2 regions of the Helicovermis profundi genome follow, and region 1 is predicted to be linked to the other one. Evidence: predicted binding sites of a transcription regulator. Region 1 holds the regulator's gene; the other holds the start of a gene.
The links. The regulator HrcA, encoded in region 1, represses chaperone genes, less so after heat shock. The targets are predictions, from matches to a motif close to TTAGCACTCNNNNNNNNNGAGTGCTAA.
Positions count from the first base shown of each region.

Region 2: the regulator HrcA is predicted to act here: its motif matches at 2,309-2,335, upstream of AACH12_RS01500 (co-chaperone GroES).

Region 1 is NZ_AP028654.1:2,265,642-2,270,089, reverse strand. It holds gene hemW (radical SAM family heme chaperone HemW) at 1-869, shown strand, start outside; gene AACH12_RS10195 (HD-GYP domain-containing protein) at 903-1,994, shown strand; gene hrcA (heat-inducible transcriptional repressor HrcA) at 2,111-3,139, shown strand; gene grpE (nucleotide exchange factor GrpE) at 3,153-3,761, shown strand; gene dnaK (molecular chaperone DnaK) at 3,802-4,448, shown strand, end outside.
Region 2 is NZ_AP028654.1:350,725-355,172, forward strand. It holds gene AACH12_RS01490 (DNA-3-methyladenine glycosylase family protein) at 112-981, shown strand; gene AACH12_RS01495 (EAL and HDOD domain-containing protein) at 1,037-2,254, shown strand; gene AACH12_RS01500 (co-chaperone GroES) at 2,464-2,748, shown strand; gene groL (chaperonin GroEL) at 2,857-4,448, shown strand, end outside.

The DNA.
Region 1 (4,448 bases):
AATTTACAATAGAATGTAACCCAAATACAGTAAATGAAAAAAAAATTGATGACTATTTAAGTATAGGTATTAATAGGATATCTTTAGGCTTACAAAGTACAAAAAATAAAATTTTGAAGAAAATAGGTAGAACTCATAGCTATGAAGAATTTTTAGACAACTTTAATTTAATCAAATCTAAAGGATTAGATAATATTAGTATTGATCTTATTATTGGGCTTCCAGAACAAACTTTAGAGGATGTAAAAAATGATATAAAAAAAATTGTATCAATTGAACCAAAACACATTTCTGTATATAGTTTGAAACTTGAAAAAGGAACAAAGTTATATAATATGGATGAAAAAGATCTATTAATTCTTCCTTCGGAAGAAATTGAGAGAGAAATGTATCATTATATAGTAGAATATTTAAAAGAAAATGGATACTATCAATATGAAATCAGTAATTTTGCTAAAGTAAATTATGAGTCAAAACATAATTTGCTATACTGGGAAAGAGATGAGTATTTGGGCTTAGGTTTATCGAGTAGTAGTTTAGTTAATGAAAAAAGATTTAATAATGTTTCAAATATAGAAGTATATAAAAAAAATATTGAAAAAGGTATTATTAGCGTAGAGAACGAAGAATATATAAATAAAGAAGAATCCCTATATGAGAAAATTATTTTGGGGCTTAGGCTTAATAAAGGAATAGATATTGTAAGTATTAATGAAGAGTTTGGAATTGATTTTAAAGTAAAGTATTTTGATAAAATAGAAACACTTAAAAAAAAGCAGTTAATCATACATGAAAATAATAAAATATATTTAACAAAATTAGGAATAGATATATCAAATCAAGTATTTGTCGAATTTATTCCAGAGTAAAAATTTTATACTATAACATATGTAGGTGATGAAATGAGATTATTAAGTACATCTAAAGTAAAAATCGGACAATTTGTTGGTAGGCCAATTTTTTCAGAAAATGGAAATCTACTTCTTGGAAAAGGGGTAAAATTAACTAAAGGGCTGATAGATAAAATATTTGAACATGATATTTATTTTATTTATATTGACGATGAAATTTCAAAAGGAATTGAAATTAATAATGTTGTTGATGAAGAACATATGGCTAAGTTTGTAACCTCGATGAAAAAAGTAATGGACGATGCTATTTTTGGTGATAAAAATAAAAATGTTTCAGGCTTTGTACCACTTGAAACATTTAAAATAGTTCAAGATCTTGTAAAAGCACTTATTGAAAATATTATGAGTAATAAAGATGTACTTTATTCAGTTACAGAACTTATGGGAACGGATATGTATACATATAAGCATAGTGTAAATGTTGCAATCCTTTCTATACTTACGTCAAAATCATTAAAATATAATTATAAGATGATTGAGCAAATAGCAATAGGGGCACTGCTTCATGATATCGGTAAAATCAATGTGAAAAATGAACTTATTAATAAAAAAGAACCCCTTACTGATGATGAATTTGATGAAATTAAGAATCATGCAAAATATGGTTTTGAAATAGTAAAAAAGGATGTAGCTTTATCAGCCTATGTTAAACAAATAATAATAAAACATCACGAAAAACTTGATGGATCAGGTTACCCTAGTGGAATCGAATCTAAAGATATACCAGAGTTTGTTAGAATTGTAACTCTATGTGATATTTTTGATGCAATTACAAATGACAGAGTATACAGAAAGAGAATCCCAATGTATAAAGCTCTTGAGATACTGATGACAGATGCAGTTTTTAAACTCGATAGAAATATATATAGACATTTTGTTGAAAATATCTGTATATATCCTCCAGGAAGTGGTGTTAAACTCTCTGATAATAGAGAAGCTATAGTGGTGAAGTATAGGAGAGAATACCCTAGCAGACCACTTGTCAGAATAATTGATAAGGATGATTTAAAGAAATCATATGACCTTGATTTAATAGACGAAAGAACTATATTTGTTGAAAATGTAATTGAACTTGACTTTTAACAATTTCTTTACAAAATATTTATATTGATACCGTTGACAAATTTTATTTGTGATGGTATCTTATTAGTGTAAGGTGTTAGCACTCGAATACGAAGAGTGCTGATAGAGGTGAAGATATGAAAAATAGCGAAAGAAAAATGAAAATACTTCAAGTTATTATTGATGATTTTATCAATACTGCTCACCCGGTTGGATCAAGAACGATTGCAAAAAAATATCCTCTTGGTATTAGCTCAGCAACTATTAGAAATGAGATGGCTGATCTTGAAGAACTTGGTTATTTACTTCAGCCCCACACATCATCTGGTCGTATTCCTTCTGATAGAGGATATAGATTGTATGTTGATAATTTAATGGATAAGGATATTATAATAGCTAGAGAAAAAAGAAATATTATAAGAGAGCTTCTATTAAATAAGGTTATTGAAGCGGATGATATAATAAATCAAACTGTCCAGCTTTTATCAGATCTAACAGGATATGTTGGTATAGTATCAATGCCCCAGTTCAATAAAAGTAGGCTAAAAAACATGAAGTTTGTAAGAATAAGTGATTCAAAAGTTCTTATGATTTTTGTATCCGATTCAGGAACTTACAAAAGTTTGCCAATACTTTTAAATGGAATTTCTCAAGAAGTGCTTGATATTGTTAATGATTCTCTTCTTAAATTGCTTAAAGGAATTACTATTGAAGAAATAAATATAAAACTTGTAAATAATTTAAAGAAAGAGTTTCCTGAGTATTCAAATTTTATTGATTATTTGGTTCCTATTATGAGAGATATTTTTAGAGAAATGGATGAAGTTGAACTTTATGTTAATGGAACAGGTAATTTATTTAATTCTCCAGAGTTTAAAAGTATTGAAGAGGCAAGTGTTTTGCTTAATATTTTTGAAAACAAAAAAGATTTATATGAATTGTTTGCAGATGTTTCAGAAAGTATTTCTGTCAAAATTGGTTCAGAACTTTCCATTAAGGAATTTAGTGATTGTAGTATGGTAGCAACTTCATATAAATTTAATGGAGAATACATTGGCAAGATTGGTGTTATTGGTCCTAAAAGAATGAATTATGATATTGTTATCAGTGTTGTAGATTATATAAGAGAAACTTTATCTGAAATTTTCTCTGGAATATATTTATAAAGAGGTGTAGAATTTGACAAGTAAAAAAAATGAAAAGATAAAAGAAGAAATTCTTGAAGAAGAATTGAAAAATTCCTTAGAGAATGAAGCTAAGGAAATTGACGAAGCTGAGAAATTAAGCGAAGAAAAGATTGATGAAGAAATAGAAAAAAACACTAAAGAAAATGATCAGGAACTTTCAGAAGTTGATAAACTAAAAAAAGAACTTGCCGAAACAAAAGATAGCTTTTTGAGACTAAATGCGGAGTATCAAAATTTTAGAAGACGTGCTACTACAGAAAAAGCAGATATTTATAAATATGCCAACGAAAAATTATTTGTAGATCTTCTTCCAGTTGTAGATAATTTTGAAAGAGGTTTTTCTAGTATTGACCTTGAAGAAAATCCAGCATTGCTTGAAGGAATTGAATTAATTAAAAAAAGTCTTATGGACTTTTTAGATAAAAATGGAGTTAAAGAAGTAAAAGCACTTAATACTCCTTTTGATCATGATAAGCACCATGCTGTTATGACAGAAGAAAAAGAAGGTGTTGAGGCGGATATTGTTATTGAAGAATTTCAAAAGGGATATGAAATGAATGGTAAAGTGATTAGACATTCAATGGTAAAAGTATCTTGTTAATTAATTAAAAAGGAAATTAAAACATAAGGAGGAAATAAAAATGGCTAAAATTATTGGTATTGACTTAGGAACTACAAATTCATGTGTTGCAGTATTAGAAGGTGGAGAATCAACAGTTATCGCTAATGCAGAGGGAAATAGAACTACACCTTCAATAGTTGCATTTACAAAAAATGGTGAAAGATTAGTTGGTGAAACTGCCAAAAGACAAGCAATCACTAATCCAGATAGAACAATCAGTTCAATTAAAAGAGAAATGGGTAAAGATTATCATGTTGAAATAGATGGTATTAAGCATTCTCCTCAAGATATTTCGGCAATGATACTTGCTAAATTAAAAGCAGATGCTGAAGCGTATTTAGGAGAAAAAGTTACTGAAGCAGTTATAACTGTTCCGGCTTACTTTACAGATGCTCAAAGACAAGCAACTAAAGATGCTGGTAAAATTGCAGGACTTGAAGTAAAAAGAATTATAAATGAACCTACCGCTGCTTCATTATCATATGGTATGGATAAGACTGAAAAGCAACAAAAAATTATGGTTTATGATCTTGGTGGTGGAACATTTGACGTTTCTATATTAGAAATTGGTGATGGAGTATTTGAAGTTTTAGCTACTAATGGTAATAATCATTTAGGTGGAGATGACTTTGATAATAAAATAATTGATTATCTTGCAACTGCATT
Region 2 (4,448 bases), 1.2 Mb from region 1:
TTACTTAATATTATAATGATTACAAATCTAAACTAATATTTAGTTAATTATGATATAATTAACTGAATATTAGTTGTTTTTGTTATATTTATTAATTATTGAGAGGTATTTATGAAATATTATTATTTGGATAAAGAAGTAATTGTAGAAAATTTAAAAAACTTTAATTTAAAGCATATATTTGAGTGTGGACAAGCCTTTAGGTGGAAATTAGAAGAAGATGAAAGTTATACATTTATAATAAAAAATAAAATTATTAATGTCTACGAGAAGGGTAATAAAGTGATTTTTAGAAATATTACTTTAGATGATTTTGAGAATTTATTAATAGATTATTTTGACTTGAAAACAGATTATGGTGTTATAAAAAAAAATCTAGAGAAGATTGATAATAATTTGAAAAAAGCGATTGAATTTGGCTATGGTATAAGAATTCTTAATCAAGATAAAATAGAAATGATTATAAGTTTTATTATTTCTGCAAACAATAGAATACCAATGATCAAAAGAGCAATTGAAAATTTAAGTGAAAAATTTGGAATTTACATAGGAAAGTACAAAGGTCGAGATTATTATCAGTTTCCTGATTTAGAAGTTTTAGCAAATCAAGATATAGAAAATCTTAGAGTTTCTGGAGTTGGGTTTAGAGATAAATATATAAGCAAAACTTCAAAAATGCTAGTGGAAAAAATAATTACACTTGAAGAAATTAAAAATTTACCAAAAGACGAATTAAAAAAAGAATTAACAAAACTTAGTGGCGTTGGTCCAAAAGTTGCTGATTGTGTTATGCTTTTTTCATTTAATAAGAGAAATTCTTTTCCAATTGATACATGGGTTAAAAAAGTTATGGAACATTTTTATTTGGGAGAAGATACTACCTTTAAAGAAATTGAAAAATATTCAAAAGATTATTTTGGTGAATTAGCGGGATATGCACAGCAATATCTATTTTATTATGCTAGAGAAAATAAAATATAGTTTTTTTTTATTTGTTTTGGGTATCATAATATAGAATAGATTTGGGGGAATTATAATGAAGATTTTTGTTGCAAGACAACCAATTTTTGATAGTAAACAAGATGTTTATGCATATGAACTTTTGTATAGGAATAGCGAAGAAAATAGAAGTAATATTGAATCACTTGATGGAGATAATGCTACTTCAAGCGTTATTACTAATTCTATTTTATTAGTTGGAATCGAGAATATGACCTATGGAAAAAGAGCATTTATTAATTTTACTAAAAAATTATTAATTGATGAAATACCAACCTTATTTTCAAATGAAATTGTTGTTGTTGAAATACTTGAAGATGTAATTCCGGATGAGTCAATAATTTCTGCAGTTAAAAATATGAAAGATAAGGGCTATTTGATTGCTCTTGATGATTTTGTTTTAGAATATGATTACTTAGAATTAATAAAACTTGCTGATATAATAAAGATAGATTTTATTCTTACGAGCAAAAAAGAAAGAAGAGAAATAATAAATAGATATAAAAAATACAATATTAAATTTTTAGCTGAAAAGGTTGAGACTATTGAAGAATTTAATGAAGCAAAAGAGATGGGATATTCATATTTTCAAGGATATTTCTTTTCTAAACCTACTATTATTACTTCAAATGACATAAAAACTATTTCTACAAGCTATAGCCAAATATTAAAAGAAGTTATAAAAGATGAGCCTGAATATGATTTAATATCAAATATTATAGAAAGTGATATTGCCTTAACATATAAACTATTAAAACTTATAAATTCACCAGCATTTTATACGTCAAAAAAAGTAACTTCAATTAGTAGAGCTCTTGTTATGCTAGGATTTAAAGAAATTAGAAAATGGATTTCTATAATTATGATGAGAGATTTAGGTAAAGATAAGCCAGATGAAATTATGCGTGTTTCACTAATTAGAGGGAAAATGGGCGAAGGACTTGCTAGGCTTTGCAAAATGAATAGCCGTAAAGATGAGATGTTTATTATTGGCATTTTTTCTATGATAGATACGCTTATGGATAGAACTTTATTTGATATACTAAGTGAAATGCCTTTTGAAACGGGTATAATTGAAGCTCTTTTAGGATATGATAATGAGCTTAGAAAGTTATTTAAAGTTATTTTGGCATATGAAGTGGGAGATTGGGATAAAATGCAAGAATATACTAGTAAATTGGGTATTGACGTTCATCAAATTCCAGACATATATTTTGAGGCTTTAAAATGGACAAACGAAATTTTTGAGGCATAAAAAAAGCTGTGGTACAGCTTTTTTTTATGCAAGTAAAATAGAATAAGTTGACTTTTAGCACTCTTTTTAAACGAGTGCTAAAAAAATGTTGAAAAAATTATTAATTTGCTTTATTATATAGTTGATAGAGAAATTAATTTCTTGAATTTGAATGGAATAATAGAAAGCTAGGGTATAGGATAAAAAAATAAATTTTTAGGAGGAATAGTATGAATATTAAACCATTAGGAGAAAGAGTAGTAATAAAAAAACTTGAAGCAAAAGAAAAAACAGAAAGTGGTATTCTTCTTCCAAGTCAAGCAAAAGAGAAACCACAAATTGCAGAAGTACTTGCAGTTGGACCTGGATTATTAGAAGATGGAAAAGTAGTTAAAATGGAAGTTAAAATTGGAGATAAAGTTATTTTTCCAAATTATTCAGGTACAGAAGTTAAAATTGACGGCGTGGAATTAATAATTATCGAGCAGTCAAAACTACTTGCAATAGTGGATTAGCAAATATAATATATAAATGAATTTCTTGGATTCAGAAGAAGTGTTAGAACTCTAAGGCATCGGATAAAAATTTAAAGTTGAATTAATAATAGAATTTTGGAGGTAAATATGGCAAAAGATATATTGTACGGAGAAGATGCAAGAAAAAAATTAGAAGCAGGTGTAGATAAATTAGCTAATACGGTTAAAGTTACTCTTGGGCCAAAGGGACGAAATGTTATATTAGATAAGCAATTTGGGTCACCTCTTATAACAAATGATGGAGTAACAATAGCTAGAGAAATAGAACTTGAAGATAAATTCGAAAATATGGGAGCTCAATTAGTTAAAGAAGTTGCTACTAAAACTAATGATGTTGCGGGTGACGGAACAACAACGGCTACAATTCTTGCACAAGCTATAATAAGAGAAGGATTAAAGAATATTGCAGCTGGTGCAAATCCTATGATATTAAAACATGGTATTGAAAAAGCTGTAGATATTGCAGTAAAAAATATTAAAAATTTAAGTACAATGATTGAGACAAAAGATGAAATTGCAGATGTTGCCTCAATTTCAGCGGGAGATAAAACAATAGGAACTTTAATATCTGAAGCAATGGAAAAAGTGGGTAAAGACGGGGTAATAACTGTTGAAGAATCTAAAACAATGGATACAGAGCTTGAAGTTGTTGAAGGAATGCAATTTGACAGAGGCTATTTATCACCGTATATGGTTACAGATACTGATAAAATGGAAGCGTCACTTGATAGTCCCTATATATTAATTACAGATAAAAAAATAACTAATATTCAAGATATACTTCCTATACTAGAGCAAATAGTTAAGCAAGGTAAAAAACTACTTATTATTGCTGAAGATGTGGATGGAGAAGCTCTAACAACAATTGTAGTTAATAAATTAAGAGGAACTTTTGATTGCGTAGCCGTTAAAGCACCAGGCTTTGGCGACAGGAGAAAAGCTATGCTTAAAGATATAGCTATTGTAACGAATGGTACTGTTATTTCTGATGAACTAGGTTATGAATTAAAAACAGTAACTCTTGATATGCTAGGGCAAGCAAAATCGGTTAAAATTAGCAAGGAAAATACTACAATAATTGATGGATTAGGAAATTCAGTTGATATTAAAGATAGGGTTGCTCAGATAAGAACTCTTATAGAAGAAAGTACATCAGAATTTGATAAAGAAAAACTTCAAGAAAGATTAGCAAAACTTTCAGGTGGAGTAGCTGTAATTAGAGTTGGAGCAGCTACTGAAGTTGAAATGAAAGATAAAAAACTTAGAATTGAAGATGCGCTTAATGCTACAAGAGCCGCAGTAGAAGAAGGTATTATTGCAGGTGGTGGAACAGCATTCATTATAACAATTCCAAAAATTGAAAAGCTTATTGAGAAACTAAGTGGAGATGAAAAAACAGGTGCAAAAATTATAAAAAGAGCTCTTGAAGAGCCTATTAGACAGATTTCGTTTAACGCTGGAATAGAAGGTTCTATTGTAGTAGAAAAAATTAAAACTTCTGAAATAGGAATAGGATATGATGCTCTAGAAGATAAATATGTAAATATGGTTAAAGCAGGAATTGTTGATCCTACAAAAGTTACAAGATCAGCTCTACAAAATGCAGCATCTATATCAGCAATGTTCTTAACTACAGAAGCGGCTGTTGTTGAAATAGCGAAGGATACTCCTGAAATGCC